4 regions of the Nocardioides sp. FY1077 genome follow, and region 1 is predicted to be linked to each of the others. Evidence: predicted binding sites of a transcription regulator. Region 1 holds the regulator's gene; each other region holds the start of a gene.
The links. Region 1 encodes LexA, which represses DNA repair genes until DNA is damaged. Its sites were predicted from a motif close to TCGAACANNTGTTCGA; they were not measured.
Positions count from the first base shown of each region.

Region 2: a site for LexA is predicted at 2,512-2,527, ahead of AC4OR8_RS10895 (HNH endonuclease signature motif containing protein). Genes of this name have one in related genera too.
Region 3: a site for LexA is predicted at 5,626-5,641, ahead of AC4OR8_RS16505 (HNH endonuclease signature motif containing protein). Genes of this name have one in related genera too.
Region 4: a site for LexA is predicted at 2,394-2,409, ahead of recA (recombinase RecA). Genes of this name have one in related genera too.

Region 1 covers NZ_JBZWDB010000003.1:1,135,972-1,143,263, forward strand. The annotation lists gene AC4OR8_RS15005 (vitamin B12-dependent ribonucleotide reductase) at 1-1,478, opposite strand, end outside; gene nrdR (transcriptional regulator NrdR) at 1,677-2,177, opposite strand; gene AC4OR8_RS15015 (hypothetical protein) at 2,622-2,993, shown strand; gene AC4OR8_RS15020 (LysM peptidoglycan-binding domain-containing protein) at 3,197-3,514, opposite strand; gene lexA (transcriptional repressor LexA) at 3,902-4,627, shown strand; gene AC4OR8_RS15030 (MXAN_6640 family putative metalloprotease) at 4,811-6,451, shown strand; gene AC4OR8_RS15035 (alkaline phosphatase D family protein) at 6,553-7,292, shown strand, end outside.
Region 2 covers NZ_JBZWDB010000003.1:278,548-285,839, forward strand. The annotation lists gene AC4OR8_RS10880 (MFS transporter) at 1-476, shown strand, start outside; gene AC4OR8_RS10885 (trimeric intracellular cation channel family protein) at 519-1,154, opposite strand; gene sepH (septation protein SepH) at 1,261-2,292, shown strand; gene AC4OR8_RS10895 (HNH endonuclease signature motif containing protein) at 2,541-3,860, shown strand; gene AC4OR8_RS10900 (SDR family oxidoreductase) at 4,499-6,499, shown strand; gene AC4OR8_RS10905 (GNAT family N-acetyltransferase) at 6,503-7,292, opposite strand, start outside.
Region 3 covers NZ_JBZWDB010000004.1:273,039-280,330, forward strand. The annotation lists gene AC4OR8_RS16475 (helix-turn-helix domain-containing protein) at 1-312, shown strand, start outside; gene AC4OR8_RS16480 (GAF and ANTAR domain-containing protein) at 331-1,023, opposite strand; gene AC4OR8_RS16485 (hypothetical protein) at 1,103-1,273, opposite strand; gene AC4OR8_RS16490 (helix-turn-helix transcriptional regulator) at 1,351-2,028, opposite strand; gene AC4OR8_RS16495 (GAF and ANTAR domain-containing protein) at 2,234-3,022, shown strand; gene AC4OR8_RS16500 (GAF and ANTAR domain-containing protein) at 3,006-3,773, shown strand; gene AC4OR8_RS16505 (HNH endonuclease signature motif containing protein) at 4,293-5,612, opposite strand; gene AC4OR8_RS16510 (SDR family oxidoreductase) at 6,049-6,795, opposite strand; gene AC4OR8_RS16515 (class I SAM-dependent DNA methyltransferase) at 6,927-7,292, shown strand, end outside.
Region 4 covers NZ_JBZWDB010000003.1:152,318-159,609, reverse strand. The annotation lists gene AC4OR8_RS10320 (hypothetical protein) at 1-414, shown strand, start outside; gene AC4OR8_RS10315 (response regulator transcription factor) at 415-1,101, shown strand; gene AC4OR8_RS10310 (sensor histidine kinase) at 1,098-2,324, shown strand; gene recA (recombinase RecA) at 2,579-3,625, shown strand; gene AC4OR8_RS10300 (regulatory protein RecX) at 3,628-4,551, shown strand; gene AC4OR8_RS10295 (phosphoribosyltransferase) at 4,634-5,128, shown strand; gene AC4OR8_RS10290 (PPK2 family polyphosphate kinase) at 5,125-6,006, shown strand; gene AC4OR8_RS10285 (HipA family kinase) at 6,003-6,788, shown strand; gene AC4OR8_RS10280 (DUF3037 domain-containing protein) at 6,785-7,165, shown strand; gene AC4OR8_RS10275 (sirohydrochlorin chelatase) at 7,194-7,292, opposite strand, start outside.

The DNA of each region.
Region 1 (7,292 bases):
TTGTGGGCGTCGGCGTTGCGGGCGTAGCCGGCGTAGGGGCCGACGACGCCGGCCAGCTCGGCGGAGCGCTTGTAGGAGGTGCCGGTCATCAGCGAGGTGATGGTCGCGGCCATCGCCCGGCCGCCGTCGGAGTCGTAGCCCAGGCCCATCGCCATCAGCAGCGCGCCGAGGTTGGCGTAGCCGATGCCGAGCTGGCGGTAGTCGCGGGTGGTCTGGCCGATCGACTCGGTCGGGAAGTCGGCGAAGCAGATGGAGATGTCCATCGCGGTGATGATGAACTCCACGGCCTTCGCGAACAGCTCGCCGTCGAAGGTGTCGTCGTCCTTGAGGAACTTCAGCAGGTTGAGGCTGGCGAGGTTGCACGAGGAGTTGTCGAGCGACATGTACTCCGAGCACGGGTTGGACGCGGTGATCCGGCCGGTCTCGGGGTTGGTGTGCCAGTCGTTGATGGTGTCGTCGTACTGCAGGCCCGGGTCGGCGCACTCCCACGCGGCGGTGGCGATCTTGCGCCACAGCTCGCGGGCGTCCACGGTCTCGATGACCGAGCCGTCCTTGCGCGAGCGCAGGCCGAACTCGGTGCCGTCCTCGACGGCGCGCATGAACTCGTCGGAGACCCGCACGGAGTTGTTGGCGTTCTGGTACTGCACCGAGGTGATGTCCTCGCCGCCGAGGTCCATGTCGAAGCCGGCGTCGCGCAGCGCGCGGATCTTGTCCTCCTCGCGCGCCTTGGTCGCCACGAACTCCTCGATGTCGGGGTGGTCGACGTCGAGGACGACCATCTTCGCCGCGCGGCGGGTGGCGCCACCGGACTTGATGGTGCCGGCGGAGGCGTCGGCGCCGCGCATGAACGACACGGGGCCCGAGGCGGTGCCGCCGGAGGAGAGCAGCTCCTTGGAGGAGCGGATGCGGGAGAGGTTGAGGCCGGCGCCGGAGCCGCCCTTGAAGATGAACCCCTCCTCCTTGTACCAGTTCAGGATCGAGTCCATGGAGTCGTCGACGGAGAGGATGAAGCACGCCGAGACCTGCTGGGGCGAGGGGGTGCCGACGTTGAACCAGACCGGGGAGTTGAACGAGAAGTACTGGTGGACCAGGAGCCAGGTCAGCTCGTGCTCGAAGACCTCGGCGTCGGCGGGGCTGGCGAAGTACCCGTTGTCCTCGCCGCCCTTGCGGTAGGACGTGACGACCCGGTCGACGAGCTGCTTGAGGCTCTGCTCGCGCACGTCGGAGCCGACGGCGCCGCGGAAGTACTTCGTGGTGACGATGGTGGAGGCGTTGACCGACCAGAAGTCGGGGAACTCGACACCCTTCTGCTCGAAGACGGTCGCGCCGGTCTTCCAGTTGGTCTGGACGACGTCGCGGCGCTCCCAGGTCAGCTCGTCGTAGGGGTGCACGCCGGCGGTGCTGAACACCCGCTCGAAGCTGAGGCCCTTGCCTGCGGACGCGGCTCCGGTCTGGGCGCCGCTCATCGTCTCGGTCATTCGGTTGGTCTCCCTGGTTCGGCGGTGCGCGGGGCGCGGTGTGTGGCGTGCGGGGGGTGGCGCTGCGGTGGTGCGGGGGGCGACGTCCATGGTCGCGGCGACCACCGACAGTCACGGGGTCGCGTGGGCGGGCCCCGGGGAAGAGGTGGTGCGCCCGGCAGGTGGCTTCCCCACCACCTGCCGGGCGGTCTGTGGGCCCTACCCGGTGGGGGCAGGGGTGGGCGCGCCGTCGACCAGCTCGGTGAGCTGCTCGGCGCGCTGGGTGCGCAGCTCGGCGATCTCGGCCTCGAAGTCCTCGGCGGACTCGAAGGCCTTGTAGACCGACGCGAAGCGCAGGTAGGCGACCTCGTCGAGCTCGCGCAGCGGCGCGAGGATGGCCAGGCCGACCTCGTGGGCCGGCACCTCGGCCTGGCCGCGACCGCGCACGGTGTCTTCGACGGCCTGGCCCAGGCAGGCGAGGTCGTGCTCGGTGACCGGACGGCCCTTGCAGGCCTTGCGGGCGCCGGCGACGGCCTTGTCGCGGTGGAACGGCTCGGTGGCACCGGAGCGCTTCACCACGGCGAGCTGCATGAGCTCGACGGTGGAGAACCGCTCCTTGCACTCCAGGCACTGGCGACGTCGACGGATCGACCCGCCGTCCTCGGCCACGCGGGAGTCGAGGACCTTGGTGTCGGCGTGGTGGCAGAACGGGCAGTGCACGACGGGTCCTCCTCTCCCTCATTGGCGGCCCCGCACCGACCCGACACCCCGTGGGGGTGTGCAGTCGGTGTGGATAACCGGGCTCTTCCTGTGTAGAACACGCTTCGACCTGTGGGGCTTCCACCCCTGGCCTGTGCACTAGATGTGGATAACTACACCGGTGTAACTACTAGATGTAGGGAACCGTACGCCCGTCGAGGGCAGGGCGCAACCTGTTCGGCGAGTCGCGCGCCGGGCGTTTCGCTGCCGCCGCAAAGCCGCAGGTCAGCGCGCCGCGGACCGCTCGCCCGGCGGTCCGGACAGGTCCGTCACGGGCGTGTCGCGGGCGTCCAGGCCGCTCCGCCGGGCGGCCGAGCGGTGGTGGCGGGCGCGACGCCTCCTGATCTCCCGCTCCGACCTGCGCGTCCCGCTGCGCCGGGCGGGCACGTCGGACACAATGACCCGGTGAGCAGCGCGGGGAGACGAGCAGGCTCGCGCCGAGCCGCCAAGCCGCCCCGCACGTTCCAGCCGCGACTCCTCCTGCTCGCCCTCGCCGTCACGCTGTCGGTGGTGGCGTGGGGCTACCTCGTGTACGCCGCGATCGACTTCGGCACCACCGCCCGCGACGGCGACGTCCGCGCGTGGTGGTTCCTCGCCCTGGCCTCGCTAGGGGCCGTCGCGTGCCTGTTCGTCGGACTGGTGCTCGTCGCCCGGTTGTTGCGGGCGCTGGGGATCACCGCTCCCCCGTCCGGCGGGTCGCCGGCCTCGGGGGACGACGCGGACGACGCGGACGGTGGTCCCGCCACTGCTCCTGGTGGGCGGCGGGCCTCGCGCTGAGGCCTGGTCGTCGGTTCGGTGGTTTCGAGACGCTCGCTGCGCTCGCTCCTCAACCACCGAGCGCTGCGGTCGTTGCTCGCTCCCGGGGGACAGGAAAGGGGCAGGCCCGATGGGCCCGCCCCTCGTCTTCCCCAGCTCACCAGCCGGGGTCGAAGCGGCTGGTGAGGTCAGTGGCCGGGCGCGTGGCGCTGCCGGCGGGTGGATCAGCTGGTGGGGACCCGCAGCTGCTGGCCGGCGATCACCAGGCCGCCGTCGAGGTCGTTCAGGGTCTGGATCTCCGCGATCGCCCCACGCAGGTCGCCGTCGGCGGAGGTGGCGGCCGCGATGTCCCACAGGGTGTCACCGGTGCCGACGGTGATGACCTCGGTGGGCTGGGCCTGGGAGGTGGCCACGGAGCCGGCGGCCAGCCAGACCCCGACGGCGAGCACGACCAGCAGGGAGAGCGTGAACACGACCAGTCGGCCGCGGCGGGTCAGCCGCACGGTCGGGGCGTGGACGGGGTGCAGGGTCATCGTGCTCATGGGGACCTCCTGGGGAAGTGGCGGTCGGCCTCGGGTGGGGCTCGGTCGGTCACGCTGATGTCTAACGGGCGCCACCGACAGTCCTGGCGGACCGCCTGGAGTGGCCGAGTCGACCACACGTTCGATCGAACACATGAGCGAGAGTAGATCAGGTGTTCGACACCGCGCAAGGGTCCAGACGAACGGATGTTCGACCGGATCCGCGCCGGCGACGGGGACGGGCGCGACACGCCGTTCGAACAGGTGTTTGAAGTCGCCCGGCGCGACTGGCAGGGTGAGGCACGTCGCCCCCGCCGGGCGACGCACGACCTCCACCCGGACCCACGCACCCGGGCGGGGCACGAGGACCGGGCCGGCGCCAGCCGTGCCGGAGCAGAGAGGTGGACGATGGCGACGAACGAGGTGGGGGGCACGGTGTCCGAGTTCCCCGAAGGTGCTCCCGACGCGACGGGCCTGACCCCGCGCCAGCTGCGCGTGCTGGCCACGATTCGCGACGCGATCGAGAAGCGGGGCTACCCCCCGAGCATGCGCGAGATCGGCAACGCGGTGGGGCTGACCAGCACCTCCAGCGTGGCCCACCAGCTGAAGGTGCTCGAGGAGAAGGGCTTCCTCAAGCGCGACCCCAACCGCCCGCGTGCGCTCGAGGTGTTCCTGCCGGAGGTGCTCGCCGCACGCCGCTCGATCTCCGCGGCGGAGGAGTCGTCCTTCGACGAGACCGGTGTGGGCGACGCGATGCCCGCGGCGACGTACGTGCCGGTCGTCGGCCGCATCGCCGCCGGTGGCCCGATCCTGGCCGAGCAGCGGGTGGAGGACGTGTTCCCCCTGCCCAAGCAGCTCGTCGGCGACGGTCAGCTGTTCCTGCTCGAGGTGTCGGGTGAGTCGATGATCGACGCCGCGATCTGCAACGGCGACTACGTCGTCATCCGGCAGCAGCCGACCGCGAACAACGGCGAGATCGTCGCCGCGATGATCGACGGCGAGGCCACCGTCAAGACCTTCCAGCGCAAGGACGGCCAGGTCTGGCTGCTCCCCCACAACGACTCCTTCGAGCCCATCGACGGCACCCACGCCACGATCCTGGGCAAGGTCACCGCGGTCCTGCGCCGCGTCTGACCCGCTCCACCGGGGCCCACCGCTGCGGGCCCCGTCCCGCTCCGGGGCTGCCCCACCCGCGTCGCGCCGGGCCCGTCGGACCACCGACGGGCCCAGTGTCGCGTGCGGATCCGCCGAGTCGGCGCTGTCGGTGACGCGTGAGACGCTGGACGTCCTGCTCGTCCCCCACCCCCGGGAGCCCGCGTGCGTCGCACCCCCTCCGTCCTGCTCGCCCCCCTCGCCGCCCTCGCCCTGGGCGCGGGACTGCTGGTGCCGGCCGCGGCCGACCCGGTCGACGCCCCTGCTGGCGGTGCAGCGAGCGAGGCCGTCGAGGTAGTCGGTGAGGCGACCGGCGAGGTGACCCCGGCCCAGGCCGCGGAGGCGCTGGAGACGGTCGAGGAGCTCCTCGACCCGGACGCGACCCCGGCGACCGACCCCGACGTCGAGGCCACCGAGGCCCTGCGTGACCTCGCCCGCAGCCTGCCCGCGCTGTCGCCGACCGACCGCGCGACGGCGCGCAGCTACCTCGCGCGGCCCAGTGACGGCACAGCCGACCCGTTTGGCTCCGGTTACAGCGCCAGCGCTGGCGAACCCGGTTCCACGTGCAGCACGAACGTCTGCGTGCACTGGGTCGAGCGCAGTTCCGACAAGGTGGCAGACGACGAGGACGTCAGCACCGTGCCCGCCTACGTCGACACGACGCTCGCCACGTTGCAGAAGGTGCACGACACCTACGTGGCCGCGGGCTACCGGGCCCCGAAGCCCGACGGCGCCAAGGGCGGGAGCCCACTCACGGACGTCTACCTGGTCGATGTGGGTGGCGACAGCATCTACGGCTACTGCACCTCCGACCGGGCCATCCCCACCGGGGAACGCGCCGCTGACGTGCCTGCGTACTGCGTGCTCGACAACGACTTCCGCTCGGGCCAGTTCCCGGCGCACACCCCGCTGGAGAACCTGCAGGTCACCGCGGCCCACGAGTACTTCCACGCCGTGCAGTTCGCCTACGACGCCGACGAGGACGGGTGGTTCATCGAGGCCACTGCCACCTGGGCCGAGGACGAGGTCTACGACGCGGTCGACGACAACGTCACCTACCTGCGCTCCGGTCCGCTGGGCCGACCGCGGGCCTCGATGGACGGTGACAGCGACCTGCGGGTATACGGCGACTGGATCTTCTTCCGCCACCTCACCGAGGCGCTGCCCGCCAGCACCGGCGAGCTCCCCTCGCTGGTCCGCCGCGCCTGGGAGCGCGCCGACAGCGCCGTCGGCGGTCCCGACGAGTACTCGGTGCAGGCCGTGGCCGGTGCGCTCGGCGAGCGGGATGTCGCACTGCGCGACGCCTACGCCCGCTTCGCCGCCGACAACCGACGCCCCGGCCTGGCCTACGAGGAGGGCTCCGCGCAGCGCTACCCCACCGCCCCGCTGTGGCGCAGCGCCACCCTGTCGCCGACACAGCGCTCCACCGGGCGCCGCACCGTGCGCCTCGACCACCTCAGCAGCGCCACCCACCGGTTCACCCCCGGTGCGGGCCTCGACACCGGGTGGAAGCTCGCGCTCACGCTCGACCTGCCGGTGAGCGCCCGCGGCACCGAGGTCGCCCTCACCGTCGTGCCGACCAGCGGTCGGCCGACCACGCGGCTGCTCCGGCTCGGCGCCGACGGCGACGGCCGGGTCAACACCGGCTTCTCCGCTGCGGCCGTGCGCCAGGTCGAGGTCACCCTGGTCAACGCCAGCAGGCGCTACCGGTGCGGCGTGGCCCCCGAAGCGGGCTTCTCCTGCCAGGGCCGCTCGCGAGACGACGACCTGCGCTTCACGGTGGCCGGCCGCGCCGTCCGGGGCTGAGCCCCCGCCTGGTCACGGCGTGCCGGTGGCTCCCGGGTGAACACCTGGTGGCCACCCGCCTGCGGCCATGACGCGGGTGACGGCGCGTCGTTGAATGGATCGTGACCACCCCTGACCGCCCCTCCTCGTCGCCCGCCGACGCCCAGGTCGACCTGCGACCCCATCGACGCACGCTGCTCGCCACGGGCGCAGCCGGTGCCGTCGCCGTAGGCCTGCCCGCCGCCACGACGACGGCCGGTGCCACGGCGTCCGAGCCCGACGCTCCGCTCCGTGCGGGTGGCCGGGTGTTCCGGCACGGCGTGGCCTCGGGCGACCCCACGCCCGACGCGGTGGTGCTGTGGACCCGGGTGACCCCCACCGTCGCGGCGACACCGGGCTCGGGCCGCGGCCCGTCGGTGAGCGTGCGCTGGGAGGTCGCGACCGACGACCGGTTCCGCAGGATCGTGCGCCGCGGGCGGGTAGGCACCGGCCCGGGCCGTGACCACACCGTGAAGGTGGACGCCACCGGCCTGGAGCCGGCGACCTGGTACCACTACCGCTTCGTCCTGGGCGACCAGGTCAGCCCCACCGGGCGCACCCGCACCGCCCCGGCCCGCTTCGCCAAGCCCGGCAACCTGCGCTTCGGCGTGGTGTCGTGCGCGAACCTGCAGGCCGGGTACTTCGCCGCCTACCGCGGGCTGGCGGAGCGCGACGACCTCCACGCCATCCTGCACCTCGGCGACTACCTCTACGAGTACGGGCCCGGCGAGTACGGCATGGGCAACGACAACGTCGACGTCCGGGCGCACGTGCCGGCCCGGGAGATGGTGTCGCTGGCCGACTACCGCCAGCGTCACGCCCA
Region 2 (7,292 bases), 860 kb from region 1:
CGCTGGGCAGCCTCACCTCCGGCGTGGTCACCGGTGCCGTGGCCTGGCGCCGCGGCCCGGCCGTGCGGGTGCGGTGGGGCTCGGCGGCGATGGCGGCCGCGATGGTGCCGCTGGTCTTCGTCGACTCCCTCGCCCTGATGGGCCTGCTGCTGCTCGTGGGCGGGGTGGCCATCGCCCCCACGATGGTCGCCACGCTGTCGCTCACCGAGCGCACCGTGCCGCGGGCCCGGCTCACCGAGGGCATGGCGATCATGCAGACCGGGCTCGTCGCCGGCGTCGCCCCCGGCGCCACGATCAGCGGTGTGGTGGTCGACTCCTCGGGTGCCTCCGCGGCCTACCTGGTCTCGGTGGGCGCGGGCCTGCTGGCGCTGGTCGCCGCCCAGCTGCTGCCGCGCGGCGACGCGGCCGACGGCCCGGCGCACGACGAGCCGGCGCACGACGTGCCCGCCCCCGGCGAGGCGCCGGCCCGGGGCTGACGCCGCCCCGCCGGCGTACGCCCTGCCGGCGTACGCCCGGGGTCAGACGCTCGCGGGGCCGCGCGGCAGCGGCGCCTGCCAACCGCGCCACAGCGCGAGCAGCCGCCACACCAGGCAGACGGCGGCGGCCACCAGCACGACGCCGACGCCGGGCAGGTCGGCGCGGGTGCCGAGCACCGCCACCCCCGCACCGGCCAGTGCCGGGATCGCGTAGAGCTCGCCGCGCAGCACGACCGGCACCCGCCCGGCCAGCACGTCGCGCAGGATGCCGCCACCGATCCCGGTGGCCATGCCGAGCAGTGCCGCGGGCAGCGGGCCCAGGCCGTAGTCGAGGGCCTTGAGCGCCCCGGCGACGCAGAACAGCGCCAGGCCGAAGGCGTCGAACACGTTGACCACGCGCTCACGGCGCCCCAGCGCGGGGTGGAAGACGAAGGTGATCAGCCCCGCCGCGAGCGGCACGAGCAGGTAGCGCCAGTCGGCGAGGGCGGCCGGTGGCACCGCGCCGATCAGCACGTCGCGCAGGAACCCCCCGCCCAGACCGGTGACCCCGGCCAGCACGATCGCGCCGAACACGTCGAGCTCCTTGCGCACCGCGACCAGGGCGCCGGAGATGGCGAAGACGAAGATGCCCAGGAGGTCGAGGACGAGCAGCGTGGTGCTCGGCTCCGGCGTGGTCACCCGGGGAGGCTACCGAGGCCGCCCGACGGTGTCGCCGCAGGTCACGGGCGGGCGCGCGGTGCCCCGGCTCCCCGACGAGGGGCACGCGCTGGCGTAGGCTCGCGCCATGGTGCACCTGACCCTCGCCGGCGTGAGCGAGGACGGGAAGCGCCTGCTCCTGGTGGGTGACGACGGGGTCGAGCACACCCTCGACAACGACGCGCGGCTGCGCGCCGCACTCCGCGGAGACACCTCACGCCCCGCTCGGTTGGAGAACACCATGGACAGCGCCCTACGCCCCCGCGACATCCAGGCCCGCATCCGGGCCGGCGAGACCCCGGAGGCCGTCGCCGAGGCCGCCGGCACCGACCTCGACCGGGTCATGGCGTACGCCGGACCCGTGCTCGCCGAGCGCGAGCACGTCGCCCAGCGGGCCCAGCGCTCCTCGGTGCGTCGCCGCGGCGGCGACGGGTCGGCCGGGCGCACCCTCGGCGACGCCGTGTCGTCCCACCTGCGCGCCCACGACACCGACCCCGGCCAGGTCGAGTGGGACTCCTGGCGCCGTGAGGACGGCCGCTGGTCGCTGGTCGCCCAGTACGCCGCCGCGCAGCGCGAGGGCATCGCCGAGTTCACCTTCGACGTGCCCGGCAACTTCGTCGTGCTCGACAACGACGACGCCCGGTGGCTCGTCGGCGAGACGCTGCCGACCGCGCCGCCCGCCGCCGCCCCCGCCGAGCCGCGCGACGACCTCGAGCGGGCCCGCCAGCGCCGCCTCGGGTCCCCGACCGACGACGAGGTCGCCGAGCCTGCCGCGACCGTCGGGTCGGTGGACGGTGGCGACCAGGAGCTGCCGCTGGGCGACGACGCCATCGAGATGGTCTCCCCCACCACCGACAGCCCCGTCGAGGCCTTCCTCGACCCCACCCCGCCCGACGACGACGCCGGTGAGCGCATCGGCGGCCAGGACGACGCCACCGCCCGCGACGACGCGGCCGACGCCGCCGCGCTCGACGACGCGGTCGTCGACGACGACGCCCCCACGCTGCCCGGCACCCCCGAGCCCGAGGCACCCCCGCGTCGTCCGGTGAAGAAGAGCCGCGGCCGCGCCTCGGTCCCGAGCTGGGACGAGATCATGTTCGGCGGCGGCAAGCAGGACTGACCCGCCGCCGCACCTGCTCTCCGCCGGTCGAGTGCCGAGGAGCGCTAGCGACGAGGTGTATCGAGCCCCCGCCATTCGCTGGTCGAGTGCCGAGGAGCGCCAGCGACGAGGCGTATCGAGACCCCCCGCCATTCGCTGGTCGAGTGCCGAGGAGCGCCAGCGACGAGGCGTATCGAGACCCCGCAACCAGGGTGATCGACCGGTGGAGAACCACTGCACTCGAACGCGTGTTCGAGTAGAATGAGGGCATGCCCAGCGCCCTCCGCTACCGCCGTCAGGACGCGTCGACCGACGCGCTGCTGAGCGAGGTCTGCACCCACCGGGCAGCGGCAGATGCCGCTGAGGTGGCGCAGCTGGTGGCAACAGTCAGGTGGGCGGCTGCCAATGAGGTCGAGCCGTACGACGACGTGCTCGAGGACGCAGCGACCGTGCCCGGCACCGACCGCCAGCTGGCGGTCGCCGGTGTCGGTGCGCCGCTCGTATCGGAGTTCGCGGTGGTGGAGCTGGCTGCTGCGCTGGGCATGTCCAGCGACGCCGGGATGCGGTACGTCGGCCACGCCCTCGAGATCGCCCACCGCCTCCCCCACCTGTGGTCCCGCGTCACCGCCGGTGACGTCGCGGTGTGGCGCGCCCGCCGGGTGGCGGAGCAGACGCTGGCGCTGAGCCCGGACGCGGCGGCGTTCGTGGACCGCCACGTCGCGCCGGCGGCCTCGAAGATCGGCTTCCGGGCGCTGGACCGGTTGATCGACGAGGCCATCGTCCGTCACGACCCCGACCAGGCACGGCTGAGAGCGGCGAAGGCGGCCGACGACCGCTGCTTCGACGTGGACACCTCCCAGGTGTCGGTGTTCGGCACCATGCACGTGCAGGGCGACCTCGACCTCGCTGACGCGCTGGACCTGGACGCCGCGGTCGCGCACTGCGCGGCGCAGCTGGCCGACCTCGGCTGCACCGAGTCCCTGGACGCCCGCCGCGCGATGGCAGTCGGGGAGATCGCTCGTGCCCAGACGGCCCTCGACCTGACCCGCGACGACACCGAGGCCGAGCCCACCCCACGCCGACGCCCCGCCCGGCAGGTCGTGCTACACGTCCACCTCAGCGACGCCGCCCTCCGCGACGACACCGGCCTGCACCTCGCCCGGGTCGAGAGGACCCGCTCGTTCGTCACCGCCGACCAGGTCAAGACCCGGTGCGCCACCGGCACCCGAGTGACGGTCCGGCCGGTCCTCGACCTCGCCGAGCAGCTGCGCACCGACGCCTACGAGGTCCCCGACCGAATGCGCGAGCAGGTCGTGCAGCGCGACGGCACCTGCCGCTTCCCCCACTGCACCCGCCCAGCCCGGTCATCCGACGTCGACCACATCGCTGCCTATCGGGCACTGTCCGACGGCGGCCCACCCGGCCAGACGGCTACTGCCAACCTGGCGTCGTTGTGTCGGCGACATCACCGGGCCAAGACCCACGACGGCTGGACCTACACCCGCACCGCCGCCGCGGCGTACGAATGGACCAGTCCCCACGGGCACCGGTACGCCGTCGACCTTTCGGGCACCACCCACCTCACCTGAGCGACGCCTCTGTCGTTCGTTGGTCGGCAGGGCGCGCAGCGCCCGTGTCGAAACCCCCGCCGCCCGCGCTGGTACCTGCCCTGGGCGCGTACCAGCGGATGGTTCCGTGGTCTCGATACACCTCGTCGCTAGCGCTCCTCGGCACTCGACCACCGAGGCGGGGTTCGTTGGCGGGAAGGGCGCGCAGCGCCCGGCCCCTTCGTTGGTTGAGCAGGGCGCGCTAGCGCCCGTGTCGAAACCCCCGCAGCCCGCGCTGGGAGCCCCCCTGGCCAGTCCCCAGCGGACGGGTGGGCGGTCTCGATACACCTCGTCGCTAGCGCTCCTCGGCACTCGGCCACCGAGGAGCGGCCAGTTCGTTGGTCGGCAGGGCGCGCAGCGCCCGATCCCCCGTTCAATGGTCGGCAGGGCGCGCTGGCGCCCGTGTCTTGAAACCTCGGGAGCCAGCGCTGGCACCTGCCCTGGTCCAGTTCCCGGCGGACGGTCAGCTGGTCTCGATACACCTCGTCGCTGGCGCTCCTCGTCACTCGACCACCGAGAAGGCCACTCGACCACCGAGGCGGGCAGGGGCGTCGGGTGAGCAAGGCGCGCGGCGGTGGTCGAGCAGAGCCCCCAGCGGGCGTGGCGAGTAGCCTGCCGCCATGTCGTACTTCGTGACCGGCGCCACAGGGTTCATCGGACGCCACCTCGTCGAGGAGCTGCTCGACCACCGCGAGGGCGAGGTGTTCGTGCTGGTGCGGGCCGGGTCGCTGGCCCGCCTCGAGGCGCTGGTGCGCCGGTGGGGGTCGGACCGGGTGACGCCGGTGGTGGGCGACCTGGGTGCGCCCGGCCTCGGAGTCGACCCCGCGTGGGTGTCAGAGCACGTCGGGGAGGTGGAGCACTTCTTCCACCTCGCCGCGGTCTACGACATGACCGCCGACGCCGAGGCCAACGAGGCGATGAACGTCGGCGGCACCCGCGCCGCGCTGCAGCTCGCCGCCGACCTCGAGGTCGGCTGCTTCCACCAGGTCTCGTCGGTGGCCGCCGCCGGCGACCACCGCGGCGTCTTCGACGAGACGATGTTCGCGGAGGGCCAGCACCTGCCCTCGCCCTACCACCGCACCAAGCACGAGTCGGAGCGGCTGGTGCGCGAGGAGTCGACGGTGCCGTGGCGGGTCTACCGCCCGGCCATCGTGGTGGGCCACTCGCAGACCGGCGCGATGGACAAGGTCGACGGGCCCTACTACTTCTTCCCGCTGATGAAGCGGCTGCGCGACACGCTGCCGTCGTGGGTGCCCCTGGTGGGCGTCGACCTCGGCGACACCAACGTCGTGCCGGTCGACTACGTCGCGGCCGCGATGGACCACCTCGCCCACCTGCCCGGCCACGACGGCGAGGCGTTCCACCTGGTCAACCCCGAGCCGCAGCCGGTGACCGAGATGGTCAACGCGTTCTGCGCCGCCGCCAGCGCCCCGACGTTCGCCACCCCGCTCGACCGGCGCCTGACCACCGCCGGCCCCCTGGGCCGCCTGCCCGGGGCGCTGCGTCCCACCGCCCTGGTCGGCCGGGTGGTGGGCCACCCGTGGGTGCAGGCCGCCCTCGACCCGCTCACCGCCCGCGTCGGCGTGCCGGCGGAGGTGCTGGCCCACACCAGCTTCTCGGCCGTCTTCGACTCCCGACGCACCGAGCGCGCGCTCGCCGGCTCCGGCATCGCGGTGCCCGACCTCGAGTCGTACGCCGACACGCTGTGGACCTACTGGGAGGAGCACCTCGACGACTCCACCGGCAACGACCGCGCCACCCGCAACGCCCTGGCCGGTCGCCACGTGGTGATCACCGGTGCCTCCTCCGGCATCGGCCAGGCGACCGCGCTGAAGGTGGCGCAGGCCGGCGGCATCCCCGTGCTGGTGGCACGCGGCAAGGACAAGCTGGAGGAGACCCGGGCGCTCATCGAGCACCACGGCGGCACCGCCCACGTCTACCCCTGCGACCTCTCCGACCTCGAGGCCATCGACGCGCTGTGCACCCAGCTCGTCGCCGACCTGCCCTCGGTCGACGTCGTGGTCAACAACGCCGGCCGCTCGATCCGCCGCTCGCTGGCGCTGTCGCAGGACCGCTTCCACGACTTCGAGCGCACCATGCAGCTCAACTACTTCGGCGCGATCCGCCTGGTGATGGGCCTGCTGCCCACCATGCGCGCGCAGCGCAGCGGGCACGTCGTGAACGTCTCCTCGATCGGGGTGCAGACCAACCCGCCGCGCTTCTCGGCGTACGTCGCCTCGAAGTCGGCGCTCGACTCGTGGAGCAACGTGGTCGCCTCCGAGCTCGTCGGCGACGGCGTCACCTTCACCGGCATCCACATGCCGCTGGTGCGCACGCCGATGATCGCCCCGACCAAGATCTACGACAAGTTCCCCACGATCTCCCCGGCGCAGGCCGCCGACCTCGTCGTGCGCGCGATGGTGGAGCGGCCCCACGAGATCAACACCGCCCTCGGCAACGCCGGGGCCGTGCTGCACACCCTGGCGCCCAAGCTGGCGTTCCGGGTGCTGAACATGGCCTTCCACGTGTTCCCCGACTCCGCAGCGGCCCGCGGCGACGACCCCGCCCGCGAGTCGGAGCAGATCATGCTGGCCCGGCTGTTCCGTGGCGTGCACTGGTGAGCCTCACGACGTAGCAGGGCGCTCCACGACGACGTGGGCAGGCGTCCCGTCGGCGGCCGGCTCGACGCCCACCGGCACGAACCCGCGGGCGGCGCAGAACGCGGCCGCCCGCCTGTCGCCCTCGACGTACGACAGCCGCAGCGCGGCACCCCCGGCCACCCGGGCCAGCGCCTCGAGCACCGCGGTGCCGGCGCCGCGGCCCTGCTCGGCGGGGTGCACCAGCAGTGTCCACACGGTCGCCACGTCGTGGCGCAGGTCGACGTTGCCGGCGCCGACCACCCGGTCGCCGCGCACCGCCACCACCCAGTCGGTCACGCCCAGCGAGGCGACGAGCGCGGCGGGCGTCCACCACGTCTCGAGCGTCGTGCGGGCGTACCCCGGGTCGACGTCGTACGCCGCCGGCCACACCTCGTGGGCCGTCGCCACCAGCGCGGCGACGTCGTCGGTGGTGCCGGGTCGCAGCAGCAGGTCGCCCGCCACCACGACCGGACGGCGCGGGTCGGTGAGCCAGCCGCTCCACGACTCGGCGTGCAGGGCAGCGCGCACGCCGGCCACCTCGAGGGCCAGCACGTCGTGGGCGGCAGTGATCCCGGAGCCGCAGGTGGCCGCCACCTGCGCGCCCGGCACCGCCCCCACCGCGGCATAGGCCGCCGCCAGGTCGCCCGGGCTACGCAGCCGGCCGTCGGGGCCGAGGTTGTCGGTGGCCGGCACGTTCACCGCGCCGGGCAGGTGACCGGCCACCGGGTCGACCGGCTCCACCTCGCCGCGGTGGCGCTCCGGCGCGCGGGCGTCG
Region 3 (7,292 bases), on a different contig from region 1:
CCCGGCGACCGTGCCATCGGCGACCTCGTCGCGCTGCTGCTCGAGCAGAGCGCGGAGTTCGCCGGCTGGTGGGCCGAGCACGGTGTCTACCAGCGCACCCACGGGCGCAAGCACCTGCGGCACCCGGTGGCCGGCGAGATCGTCGTCGGCTACGAGACCATGCTGCTGCCCGGCGACCCCGACCAGACGGTCTTCCTCTTCACCACCGAGCCCGGGAGCCCGTCGCGCTCGGCGCTGCGGCTGCTGTCGAGCTGGAGCACCCCCGCCGGCCGGCATCCCTCACCCGCGGGCGGCGCCGACGGGCCGCGGTGACGACGCTCGTGGGGCTCGCTACTCGCCCGGCAGCCGGCGGGTGGTCACGATCTGCTGCGCCAGCTCGCGCAGCTTGAGCTGCTCGGTCGTGGACAACCGGGTGAGCAGGGCGAAGGCCACGTCGGGGGTGAGGTCGAAGCGCTCCATCACGATGCCCATGGCCTGACCGATGACGCTGCGGGTGTCCAGCCCCGCCGCGAGGTTGTCCGACTGGCGCACCGCCGCCAGCGCGATGGCCACGTGGGCGGCCAGGGCCAGGCCCTCGGCCTGGTCCTGCTCGCTGAACGCGTCCTTCTCGGAGGAGTACATGTTCAGCGCGCCCAGGGAGTCACCGTCGGTGAACAGCCAGATGGCCAGCACGCTGCGGACGTCGTGCTCTTCGGCCACGCGTGGTCCCCACGTGGGCCAGCGGGGGTCGTAGCCGACGCTGGGGCTGACGATGAGCTGGTGCTCGTCGATCGAGCTCAGGCACGGCCCCTCGGACAGCTCGTACTGCAGGTGGTCGCAGTCCAGCGCCGTCTGCCCCACCCAGGCCGGGGTGTGCACCTCGGTGCCCCGCACGATCGAGATGCCCACCGACTCGGCACCGTCGATGTTCGACACCGCCAGCCGCGCCGCGGAGTCGAGGGTGGCCTGGGCGCCGTCCTTGCCCTGCATGTCGCGGGCCGCGGTGGCGAGCCAGGTCGACAGCGGTTCCATGTTGGTCGGCACGACCTCAGTGTCGCCGACCGTTCGACGGGACACCAGGCCACCCCCGGTCACCCGACGACGGCAGGGGGTCAGCCGGTCGTCACGGTGGCAGGTCGAGGCCGATGGCACGCCCGACGGGGCGTGCCTGCAGCTCGACGGGCGGGCCCCACTGGGCAGTGGCGTCGAGTCGGGTCAGCAGCTCGCAGCGGCCGTCGGACCACACCGTCACCAGGAGGTCGAGCTGCTGGACCTCGACGCGGCCGGCCAGCACGCGGACGACGTGCGGACCTGGTGACCCGACGGGGGCGGTGGTCGGTCGCTGGCCGGCCGGGGGGAGCCCGCCGAGGATCACGTGGTCACCGCCGTGGGGCCGCTCCGCTCACCGACGGCGGGGAGCAGGGTCATCTCCGGCCGCGCGGGGGTCGGGGCGCCCCCACCGCCGCCGAGCCCCCACAGCACCGCCTGGGCGCGGTGGGTGATCCCCAGCTTGCGGTAGCCCGAGCGCAGGTAGGTCTTGACGGTGCTGGGGCTGAGCGACATCTCGGCGGCGATCTCGGCGTTGGACAGGCCTCGACACACCAGGGCGAGCACGTCGGCCTCCCGCCCGCTCAGGGCGCCTGCCCGCCCGTCCTCCGGCGCGTTGCTCACCCCGCCTGCCGACCGCAGCACCCGGGGCTGCGAGCGGGCCCGGCGCAGGGTCGCCACGAGGTCGTGGGCGTCGGCACGCATCGAGACCACCTCGCTCGCGCCCAGGTCCCCGGCCTGCTCCGGCCCGGCGGGTCGCTCCCCGCTGAGGACGACCACCGTCGCCACCGGCCCCGTCGGCAGCGTGGCGAGCACCGCACGCGGATGACCCTGCGCCACGACCACGACGTCGACCGCCGGGTCGTCGTCGGTGAGCAGGGTGACCTCGTGCGAGCGGTCGCCCAGCACGTGCACGAAGCCGGCGTGCAGCAGGAGGGGGAGGCGGAGCAGGACGCGGACCGGTGGGGAGGGGGTCAGCAGCTCGAGCGCTTGAACGGCCACGGGAGGCCCTTCGACGTGGTCTGCGGCAGAGCCGTTTCTTGACTCGGCAGACCACGACCACGTTAGCGCCTCCCGGCGGTGGAAGCGAGCACCACACGTCTGCTCCTCGAGTGACGCGGAAATCGCCCCGACCGGCTAGTGTCGACGAAACGTTCCCGCTGACAGCGGGGCTCGGCCCGTGGCCGGCGACAGGGGAGGGGGCGCGGTGGCTCCCTCAGTCGACGCGATGCGGTCAGCGCTCAACGCCGCCGTCACCGGGGCTGCGCCCGGACTCTCTGCGGCCAACGAGCTGTGCGCGGCGTGCGTGCCCCTGCTCGGGGTGGACGGCGCTGCGGTCTCGATGATCTTCGACGGGGCCTCGCGCGGCACCTTCGGGTCGAGCAGCGAATCGAGCCGGCGGCTCGACGAGTACCAGTTCACCTTCGGCGAGGGGCCCTGCCTCGACTCGGTGTCCTCACGCGAGCCGGTGCTGGTGCCCGACCTCGACGCCCCGCACGAGCGGCGGTGGCCGGCGTTCACCGGGGCCGTCCTCGGCGACGGAATCCGTGGAGTGTTCGCGCTCCCGATCATGATGACCTCGGTGTGCGTGGGCGCGCTGGACCTGTTCCGTGAGGGCCCCGGGCCGCTGGCCGACGAGCAGCTCACCGGCGCGATGCTGGCCGCCGAGCTCGCCACGCTGCCGTTGCTCGACCTGCTCGCCAGCGACACGTTCGACGCCGACGGCGGCCTCGACGCGCAGCTGATGGCGCAGGGGGAGGACGCCTGGGGTCTCCTCGCCGACATGGACCGGATCGAGGTCTACCAGGCTACCGGCATGCTCATCTCGCAGCTCGACGTCGACCCCCCCGAGGCGCTGGTGCGCCTGCGCGCCCACGCCATCGCCACCGGGCAGACCGCGAGCGACGTCGCCTGGGCCATCCTCGAGCGCCGGCTGTTCCTGGACCGCGACGACCAGCACGGCAGGGGAGGAGGTATCCATGAGCGACACTCCTGACACCGGCGAGCACCGCGAGCGCGACATCGTGCGGGCGTTCGTCGAGCTGTCCAACGAGCTGGTCGGCGAGTACGACATGGTGGACCTGCTCTCCAACCTCACCACGAGCTGCGCGCGGCTGCTCAACGTCGCCTCGGCGGGCCTGCTGCTGAGCGACGCGGGGGGCACGCTGCACGTCGTCGCCGCGTCCTCGGAGCGCACCCGCCACCTGGAGCTGTTCCAGCTGCAGCGCAACGAGGGCCCGTGCCTCGACTGCTTCCACAGTGGTGAGGCCGTGCTGGTCCCCGACCTGGCCGAGGCCGGGCGGTGGCCACGCTTCGCCGAGGGCGCGCGTCGGGCCGGTTTCGTGTCCGTCCACGCGCTGCCCATGCGGCTGCGCGACACCGTGATGGGGGCCCTCGGCCTCTTCGGCGAGCATGTCGGCGACCTCGACCCTGAGGACGTCGCGCTGGCCCAGGCGCTGGTGCACGTGGCCGGCGTCGCGATCGTCAACGAGCGCTCCGCCTCCGACCGCGCCGCGATCCACGCGCAGCTGCAGCACGCCCTGACCAGTCGCATCGCGGTGGAACAGGCCAAGGGGGTCGTCGCCGACGCCGGCCACCTCGAGATGGAGGAGGCCTTCAACGTGCTGCGCGGCTACGCCCGCGACCACAGCCGCCGGCTCAGCCACATCGCCGTCGAGGTCGTCAACCGCGAGCTGCGCAGCGACGACCTGCTCCAGCACGCCCGGTCTGCCGCCATCATCACCTGATCCGTCAGCACCACTGACCGCCGTCGACCCCGGCAACGGCCTTCGTGACCCGGGGCAGGTCCCAGCGCGTGGGCTGCGGGGGTTTCGACACGGGCGCTGCGCGCCCTGCTCGACCATCGGACGGGCCGCTCTTCGGTGGTCGAGTGCCGAGGAGCGCCAGCGACGAGGTATATCGAGACCCCGCAACCGTCCGCTGGGACGCGCCCAGGGCAGGTCCCGGCGCGGGCCGCGGGGTTTCGACACGGGCGCCAGCGCGCCCTGCCGACCAACGAAACGGGGGACCGGGCGCGGGGCGCGCTGCCGACCGACGAACTGGCCCCTCCTCGCTGGTCGAGTGCCGAGGAGCCCTTCGAGACGCTCGCTGCGCTCGCTCCTCAGGAACCACGCCAGCGACGAGGTGTATCGAGACCACCGAACCGTCCGCTGGGACTTGCCCAGGGCAGGTCCCGGCGCTGGCGGCGGGGGTTTCGACACGGGCGCTAGCGCGCCCTGCCGACCAACGATCGGGGGAGGGCGCGGTCAGGTGAGGTGGGTGGTGCCAGTCGGGGCGACGGCGTACCGGTGTCCGTGGGGACTGACCCATTCGAACGCCGCGGCCGCGGTGCGGGTGTAGGTCCAGCCGTCGTGGGTCTTGGCCCGGTGGTGGCGCCTGCACAGACACGCGAGGTTGGCGGTCGACGTCTGGCCGGGTGGGCCGCCGTCGGCCAGCGCCCGGTAGGGGGTGATGTGGTCGACGTCAGATGACCGGGCGGGGCGGGTGCAGTGCGGGAAGCGGCAGGTGCCGTCACGCAGGACGACCTGCTCCCGCAACTGGTCGGGGACCTCGTAGGCGTCCGTGGCGATCTGCTGGGTCAGGTCGAGGACCGGGCGGACGGTCACCGCGGTACCGCTGCTGGCGCACCAGGTCTTCACTTGCTCGGCGGTCACGAGGCTGCGGGTCTTCTCCACCCGGGCAAGGTGCAGGTCGGCGTCGTCGTGGAGGGCAGCGTCGCTGAGGTGGACGTGCAGCACCACCTGCCGGGCCGGTCGTCGACGCGGCGTCCGGTCTGCCTCGGTGTCGTCGCGGGTCAGGTCGAGGGCGGTCTGGGCGCGGGCGATCTCACCGACCGCCATCGCGCGGCGGGCGTCCAGCGACTCGGTGCATCCCAGCTCGGCCAGCTGAGCGGCGCAGTGCGCGACCGCGGCGTCCAGGTCCAAGGCGTCGGCGAGGTCGAGGTCGCCCTGCACGTGCATCGTGCCGAACACCGACACCTGTGAGGTGTCCACGTCGAAACACCGGTCGGCCGCGGCCTTCTTCGCCCGTGCTCGCGCCTGCTCGGGGTCGTGACGGACGATCGCCTCGTCGACCAGCCGGTCCAGGGCGCGGAACCCGATCTTCGACGCCACCGGGGCCACGTGGCGGTCCACGAACGCCGCGGCGTCCGGGCTCAGCGCGAGGGTCTGGTCGGCCACCCGGCGGGCCCGCCACACCTGCACGTCACCAGCGGTCACCCGCGACCACAGTCGCGGCAAGCGGTGCGCGATCTCGAGGGCGTGGCCGACGTACCGCATCCCGGCGTCGCTGCTCATCCCGAGAGCGGCGGCGAGCTCCACCACCGCGAACTCCGACACCAGTGGCGCGCCCTCGCCGGCGACCGCGAGCTGCTGGTCGGTCCCGGGAACGGCCGCGGCGAGGTCTCGGTCGCCGGGCTCCAGCTCGTTCTCGGCAGCCCACTCCACCGCCGTGGTCAACAGGCCCACCTCGGCAACGTCTGCGGCCTGCCGGTACGACCTCGCCCGCTCCAGCAGCGAGCCTGCTGCGGGCCCCTGTCGGCGGGGGCGGAGGGCGGTCGAGGTCATGACCTCATTCTACTCGAACACGTGTTCGAGTGCAGTCGTTCTCCACCGGTTCGTGAGCACGTTGCGGGGTCTCGATACGAGCGCTAGCGCGCCCTACTCGACCAACGAGGGGATCGGCGCTGGCGCGCCCTGCTCGACCAACGAGGGGACCGGCGCTGGCGCGCCCTGCTCGACCAACGAGGGGACCGGCGCTGGCGCGCCCTGCTCGACCAACGAGGGGATCGGCGCTGGCGCGCCCTGCTCGACCAACGAGGGGATCGGCGCCACGCGCCCAACTCGACGACCGGACAACCGTCGGTGGTCCAGTGCCGCTGAGCACCGGCGACGTGCATCGGGACCGCGCGGCCGCGGCGGTGGAGCTGGCCGGGGGAGCAACGCCGGTCGTCTCGAGGACCGCGGTCCGCTGACCAGGCGCGCCTCGCGTCAATCGCGGTCATCACCTGACCGACGTGGCCAGCCACTCCTCGAACGTCTGCCGGCCGACCCGGGCACTGTCGCCGCGGGGGAGCAGGCCGCCGGAGACCATGGCCGACCCGGCCGCGCCGGGCAGACGCACGCCGACCACCGGTCGCCGCCGGCCTCGTGCCGCCAGGGTGCGCCGAGCCAGGTCGACCAGCTGCTCCTCCTTCGGACCGGCGAGCTCGGGCCCGAGCCCGGTGGCAGGCCCTCGGGCCAGCGTCACCAGCACCGCTGCGACCTCGGCGGCGGCGACCGGTCGGATCAGCTGCCGTGGCACCAGGGCGACCGGTCCCCGCACCCGGTCGAGCACCTGACCGGCGAACTCGTGGAACTGCGTCGCCCGCACCACGCTCGCCGGGATCCGTCCGTCCAGCACGAGCCGCTCCTGGGCCAGCTTGCCCTGGTAGTACCCGAACGGCACCCGGTCGACCCCCACGATGGACAGCGCCACGTGGTGGCGGACACCCACGTCCTCGCCCGCTGCGAGCAGGTGTCGCGTCGACGTCTCGAAGTAGGCCACCGCGGCGGAGCGCCGGGTGGTCGCGACGTTGCTGACGTCGATGACGACCTCGACGTCCGTCATCGCCTGCCGCAGTCCCGCACCCGTGGTCAGGTCGGTCCCGCGCGACCGAGCCAGCACCACCGGGGTGTGGCCGGCCTCGGCCACCTCGTGGGCGACCAGGCGGCCCACCAACCCGGTGCCACCGGCTACTGCGATGCGCATCACGCCTCCCCGGCGGTCGTTCCGTGCTCGTCGGTGGGCAGCATCGCACGCGAGCACGTCCGTCGCGCCGAGTGCACGGGACGCCGCAAACGTGTGGCGACCGCCTCGGCTCGCGTGGAACGCTGAGCGTCGTGACGAGCAGCGAGGTGTGGGACGAGGAGACCGCCGCCAGCTACGACGCCGACGCCGCGTCGCACTTCGCCCCCGAGGTGGTGGGTCCGACCGTCGACGTCCTGGAGCGCCTGGCCGGCGACGGCCCTGTGCTGGAGCTGGCGATCGGCACCGGCCGCATCGGCGTCCCCCTGGCGGCCCGCGGCGTACCCGTGACGGGGATCGAGCTGTCGGAGCCCATGGTGGCCCGACTCCGGGGCAAGGTCGACGAGGCACGGCTCCCGGTGGTGGTCGGCGACATGGCCACCACGGTGGTGCCCGGCGCGGGGACCTTCTCACTCGTGCTCCTGGTCTTCAACACCCTCTCGAACCTGCAGACGCAGGCC
Region 4 (7,292 bases), 980 kb from region 1:
CGGGTCGTGCTCGGCGCCCTCGGCGTCGCCCTCGGGCTCTACGGCGCCTGGCTGCTGTGGTCGCGCGCGGAGCCCGCGCAGGTGCTCGACGCCCTGGTGTGGGCGGTCGGCGCGGCGCTGGTGCACGACCTGGTGCTGGCACCGGTGGTGCTCGTGCTGGTGGCCCTCGGCTCGCGGCTGCTGCCCCGCGACCTGCGCGCCCCGCTGGTCGTGGCGCTGGTCGTGCTCGGCAGCGTCACGCTGCTGGCGGTGCCGGTGCTGGGCCGCTTCGGCGCCCGCGCCGACAACCCCACCCTGCTCGACCGCGACTACGCCGCGGGCTGGGCGGTGCTGGCCGCCCTGGTGCTGCTGGGGGTCGTGCTGGGCGCGCTCGTCGTGCGCCGGCGCCGGCTGGCCGGGGCACGGGAGCGCTGAGTGGCGCTGGTGCTCGTCGTCGACGACGACACGACCGTGCGCGAGGTGGTGGTGTCCTACCTGCGCGCCCACCAGCACGAGGTGGTCGAGGCCGGGAACGGCGAGCGGGCGCTGGAGCTGATGCGCGAGCGGCGTGCCGACCTCGTGGTGCTCGACCTGATGCTGCCCGGCATCGACGGCCTCGAGGTGCACCGCCGGCTGCGCGAGGCCGGCGACGTGCCGGTGGTCATGCTCACCGCGCTCGGCGGAGAGGTCGACCGGGTCGCCGGTCTCCAGCTCGGCGCCGACGACTACGTCAGCAAGCCGTTCAGCCCGCGCGAGCTGGCGCTGCGCGTCGACTCCGTGCTGCGCCGCACCGTCGAGCCCGACGAGCCGGTCGGGCCCCGGGTGGTGGAGGACGGCGACCTGGTGGTCGACGACGCCCGGCGCACCGCCACCCGGGCCGGCGCGCCGCTGGCGCTGACCACCCGCGAGCACGACCTGCTGTGGTTCCTGGTGACCCACCCCGGCGTGGCGCTGAGCCGCGACGACCTGCTGCAGGAGGTGTGGGGCTGGTCGGTCGGCGACCGCTCCACGATCACGGTCCACGTGCGCCGGCTGCGCGAGAAGATCGAGGACGACCCCACCCACCCGCGGCGCCTGCTGACGGTGTGGGGCGTGGGCTACCGCTGGGAGGCTGCGACGTGACCGACGACCAGGGACAGATCGTGCTGGTGGCGGCCGTGGCCGCGGTCGCCGTCGGTGCGCTCGGGCTGCTCGCCGCCTGGCTGGTGCGCCGGCTCTCGATCCGCTGGCAGCTCGGGCTGGTCGCGGTGGTGCCGGTGGTCGCCGTGCTGGCCGGCGTGCTGGCCGCGGCGCAGCGGATGTTCATCACCGACGACGACGTCGAGGTGGTCACGCTGGTGGCCGGCGCCGCCGCGGTGGTCGCCCTGGTGGTGGCGCTGGTGCTCTCGCGCGCCATCGTGCGGTGGTCGCGCTCGCTGCGCGACGAGGTGCGCCGGGTCGGCACCGAGGAGGACTACGTCGGCGAGCGCGTCGGCCCCGCGGAGTTCCGCGAGCTCTCCGAGGAGCTCGCCGGCGCGCGCGCCCGCCTCGAGGAGGCCCGCACCCGCGAGACCCGCCTGGAGGAGTCGCGTCGCGAGCTGGTGTCGTGGGTCTCCCACGACCTGCGCACCCCGCTGGCCGGCATGCGGGCGATGACCGAGGCGCTCGAGGACGGCATCACGCCCGACCCCGAGCGCTACCACCGCCAGATCCGGGTGGAGGTCGACCGCATGGTCCGCATGGTCGACGACCTCTTCGAGCTCTCCCGCATCCACGCCGGCGTCCTGCGGATCACCCCGGAGTCGGTGTCGCTGCGCGACGTGGTCAGCGACGCGATCGCCGCGGCCGACCCCGTGGCCGGAGCGCGCGGCGTACGCCTCGGCGGCAGCGTCGAGGACGGCGTGGAGGTCAGCGCCGACCCCGCAGGGCTCTCGCGGGTGGTGTCGAACCTGGTGATGAACGCCGTGCGGCACACCCCGCCCGGCGGCCGGGTCGAGATCCGCGGCGGCGCCCACGGCGACGGCGTCGAGCTCAGCGTCGCCGACGGGTGCGGCGGCCTGGCCCCCGGCGACCTGGCCCGGGTCTTCGACGTGGCCTGGCAGGCCGGCGCCTCCCGCACCCCCGACGACACCTCGCCCGGCCGCGGCGCCGGGCTGGGCCTGGCCATCGTCAAGGGCATCGTGGAGGCCCACCGGGGCGAGGTCGTCGTGGAGAACGTCGTGCCCGCCGGGGACGCCGGTGCGGCGCCGGCCGGGTGCCGGTTCTTGGTGCGGCTGCCCGCCCGGCCGCCCGCCGAGCCGCCGGTCCAGCTGCCGGCCCGGCCGCTGGTCGGTCCTGCGGCCGACGGCGAGCGCGACGCGGGCTGAACGGCCCGGGTGCTGCCTGCGCCGGTCGCGCCGGGTCGGGACCGGCGTGTCGTGGCGTGTCGGGGCGGCTCGAACACCTGTTCGGGATACAGTCGTGGCAGCGACGCGCAGTCGGCGTCCTCCACAGGTCCGGGCCGCTGGCCCACGGCTGTCGGCGGGGTCCTCTAGCGTCCAGCCAAGAGACGTTGCACCGACCACGCACCACATCCACACGACACCCGGGGTGCCCACACCCCGCACGGGACGGAGACATCATGGCTGATCGCGACAAGGCCCTCGACGTGGCCCTCGCCTCCATCGAGAAGCAGTTCGGCAAGGGCTCGGTGATGCGCCTCGGCGACGAGACCCGCGCGCCGCTGGAGGTCATCCCCACGGGCTCGATCGCCCTCGACGTCGCGCTGGGCCTCGGCGGCCTCCCGCGCGGTCGCGTGGTCGAGATCTACGGTCCGGAGTCCTCCGGAAAGACCACGGTCGCCCTCCACGCGGTGGCCAGCGCCCAGCGCGCCGGCGGCATCGTGGCGTTCATCGACGCCGAGCACGCCCTCGACCCCGACTACGCGAAGAACCTCGGCGTCGACACCGACGCCCTGCTGGTCTCCCAGCCCGACTCCGGTGAGCAGGCGCTCGAGATCGCCGACATGCTGATCCGCTCCGGGGCGCTCGACCTGATCGTCATCGACTCGGTGGCCGCGCTCGTGCCGCGCGCCGAGATCGAGGGCGAGATGGGCGACAGTCACGTCGGCCTGCAGGCCCGCCTGATGAGCCAGGCGCTGCGCAAGATGACCGGTGCGCTCAACAACTCCAAGACCACCGCCATCTTCATCAACCAGCTGCGCGAGAAGATCGGCGTCATGTTCGGCTCGCCGGAGACCACCACCGGTGGTCGTGCGCTGAAGTTCTACTCCTCGGTGCGCCTCGACGTGCGCCGCATCGAGACCCTCAAGGACGGCCAGGACATGGTCGGCAACCGTACCCGGGTCAAGGTCGTCAAGAACAAGGTCGCCCCGCCGTTCAAGCAGGCCGAGTTCGACATCATGTACGGCAAGGGCATCAGCCGCGAGGGCGGCCTGATCGACGTCGGGGTCGAGGCGGGCCTCGTCCGCAAGGCCGGCGCCTGGTACACCTACGAGGGCGACCAGCTGGGCCAGGGCAAGGAGAACGCGCGCACCTTCCTGCGCGACAACCCCGACCTGGCCAACGAGCTGGAGAAGAAGATCCTCGAGAAGCTGGGGGTCGGCCCGCAGGTCGACGCCCAGGCCGCCGAGCTGCCCGGTGACCCGATCGGCATCGACGACTTCTGATCGTGCCCGGCACTCCTGACCGCGACGCCGATCCCCGTCCTGCCCCGGCGTGGGCGGGGGTCGACGAGCCCTGGGCCGGTGACGTGTCGCTGGGCGTCGACGCCTGGACGCGTCGCGCTGGTGGCGGCGCGGCCGGCGCCTCGACCGACCCCGTCGACACGGCGAGTCCGCTCGGGGACGGCGACGACGCCGGGGACGTCGGCGACACCGCGGGTGGCTCGACGCGCGGTGGCCGCCGGGCGGGCGGCCGCTCCGGTGGTGCGGGTGCTCGTGGGTCCACCGCCCGTGGGTCCGGGGCCGGGCGTGAGCCCGGTGGTCGTGGCTCGCGCGGGGGCACGTTCGGCCAGCGGGGTCGTCGTGCGCCCGCGCCGCCCGACGACGAGGCCGTCGACCCGCACGCCGACCCCGAGTCGGTGGCACGCACCATCCTGCTCGAGCAGCTCACCGGCCGCGCCCGCAGCCGCCGCGAGCTCGGCGACAAGCTGGCCCAGCGCGACGTGCCGCCCGACGTCGCCGCCCGTCTCCTCGACCGGTTCGAGGAGGTCGGCCTCATCGACGACGAGGCCTTCGCCCGGCTGTGGGTCTCCACCCGGGGTGCCGGCGGGGGCGGCAGCAAGGCCCTGGCCCGCCGGGCCCTGAGCCAGGAGCTGCGCCACAAGGGCATCGCCGACGAGGTGGCTCGCACGGTCCTCGACGAGATCGACCCCGCCGACGAGGAGTCGGCCGCTGCCGAGCTGGTGCGGCGCAAGCTGCGCTCGGTCAGCCGCGTCGACGACGTCACCGCGACCCGGCGCCTGGTCGGCATGCTCGCTCGCAAGGGCTACCCGCCCGGGCTGTCCTACGCCGTGGTCAAGGCCGAGCTGGCCGCGTCCGGCCGTGATGACGACGCCGCTGACGACTATGACGGCGTCCCCGACCTCGAGTGAGAGGCCGCCCACGGGTGGCGGTCGGCGTCCGAGTGCCGGTGCCGAGGTCGACGCCCGCGGAGGGCACCGCCACAATGCTCGGGTGGCCGACGAGCGCGAGACCCTCACCTACGACCTGTTCGGCACCGCCGTGCGCGACCTGGCCCGCCAGGTCGTCGACGACGGCTACGAGCCCGACCTGGTCCTCGCCATCGCGCGTGGGGGCCTGGGCCTGGCGATGGGCCTGGGCTACGCCCTCGACGTGAAGAACCTGTCGGCGGTCAACGTCGAGTTCTACACCGGCGTCGACGCCCGCCTCGAGGTCCCGATCATGCTGCCGCCCACCCCGGCGGCGGTCGACCTGTCGGGGCTCAAGGTGCTGATCGCCGACGACGTCGCCGACAGTGGCCGCACGCTGGAGACGGTGCTGGCGTTCTGCGCCGACCACGTCGCCGAGGCGCGCTCGGCCGTGGTCTACGAGAAGCCGGCGACCGTCGTGCGCGCCGACTACGTCTGGCGGCGCACCGACAAGTGGATCAACTTCCCCTGGTCGACCGAGCCGCCGCTGGTGCGCCGCACGACGGTGGTGGACGCGTGATCGCCGCGGCGCTGCGCCTCCCCGCCGGTCCGGTCGACCTGCGCGCGATCCCCACCGACGCCACCCCCGGCGTGACCGGGGGCAAGAAGGAGGGCCAGGCCGCGCTGGCCGCCCTCGGTGGGCCGCTGGCCGAGCTGCAGGAGCGGCTGTTCGCCGAGCACACCACCGACCACCCCCGCAGCGTGCTGCTGGTGCTGCAGGGCATGGACACCTCCGGCAAGGGCGGGGTGGTGCGCCACACGCTGGGGCTGGTCGACCCGCAGGCCCTGCACATCACCTCGTTCAAGGCGCCGACCCCCGACGAGCTGGCCCACGACTTCCTGTGGCGCATCCGTCAGGCGCTGCCCGGCCCCGGGCTGATCGGGGTCTTCGACCGCTCCCACTACGAGGACGTGCTGATCGGGCGGGTGCGCGCGCTGGCCGACGACGCCGAGCTCGAGCGGCGCTACGACGCGATCAACGAGCTGGAGGCCGAGCTGCTCGCCCAGGGCACCACGGTGGTCAAGTGCATGCTGCACATCTCCGCGCAGACCCAGCACGAACGGCTGCTGGAGCGGCTCGACCGCCCCGACAAGCACTGGAAGTTCGCCCCCGGCGACATCGACGACCGGCGGCTGTGGCCGGCCTACCGCGCGGCCTACGAGCAGGCGCTGGAGCGCACCAACACCGAGGTGGCCCCCTGGTACGTCGTGCCGAGCGACCGCAAGTGGTACCGCAACCTGGCCGTGGGCGAGCTGCTCCACGACGCGCTGGCGCGCCTCGACCCGCAGTGGCCCGCCGCCACGTTCGACGTCGAGGAGCAGCGCCGACGGTTGCTGGAGGAGGAGCCCGTCGACCCCACCGGCGAGCCCGCGGCGGGGCCGGAGGGCACCGCGTGACCGGTCCGCTGCCCGTGGTGGCGGTGACGCGCTACGTCACGCCGCTGCGGGAGGGCGGGAGCCTGCCCGGCATCGTCGAGGCCGACGACCTCGGCACCTACGTGTGCAAGTTCCGCGGCGCGGGGCAGGGCGTGCGGGTGCTGGTCGCCGAGGTGGTGGTGGCCGCGCTGGCGCGGCGCCTGGGCCTGCGCACCCCGCGGCTGGTGGCGCTCGACCTCGACGCCGAGATCGCGCGCTACGAGGCCGACGAGGAGGTGCAGGACCTGCTGGTCGCCTCCGTGGGGCTCAACCTGGGCGTCGACTTCCTGCCCGGGTCGTTCGGGTTCGACGGGGAGGTCGCGACGCAGGGCGACGAGGCCGCGCGGGTGCTGTGGCTCGACGCGTTCTGCGCCAACGTCGACCGCAGCTGGCGCAACCCCAACCTGCTGGTCTGGCACGGCCGGCTGTGGGTCATCGACCACGGTGCGTCGCTGTACTTCCACCACGCCTGGCCCGGCGGCGTCGGCGACCCGGCCCGCTTCGCCGCCCAGCGCTGGAGCGTCGACGACCACGTCCTGGCCGCCCACGTCGACCGGCTCGCGGAGGTCGACGCCGAGGTGAGCGGCCTGCTCGACCGCGCCGTGTTCACCGAGGTGCTCGCCGAGGTGCCGGACGCCTGGCTCGACCCCGTGCCCGGCGCCGAGACGCCCGCGGCGCTGCGCGCGGCGTACGTCGACTTCCTCGACGCCCGGCTCGGCACCCGCCAGTGGCTGCCGGGTGCCGGCGGGGAGGCGGCGCGGTGACCCGCGTGGCCTACCAGTACGTCGTGCTGCGCTGCGTGCCGCGCGCCGACCGCGAGGAGTTCGTGAACGTCGGGGTGGTGCTCTACGCCCAAGCCGCCGACCACCTGGCGGTGGCGTGGCACTGCGACGACGACCGGCTGCGTGCGCTCGACCCCGGTCTCGACCTGCGCCACGTCGCCGACGCGCTGCGCTTCGTCGAGGCGGTCTGCGCCGGCGACGACCGCGCCGGTGCCGCGGCCCGCCACCCGGTCGGCCAGCGCTTCGGGTTCCTCAAGGCCCCCAAGAGCACCGTGCTGCAGCCCGGCCCGGTGCACGGCGGGCTCACCACCGACCCCGCGGCCGAGCTCGACCGGTTGCTGGCCCGCCTGGTCACCTGACCCGGCGGGCAGTGAATCCGCCGAGGGGTCAGACGGGGACGAGCTCGACGGCGCCGACGGCGTACCGGGCGAGCACGGTGCGGGCGACCTCGGGGTGGGCGCCGAGGGGCGCGCAGACCGCGATGGC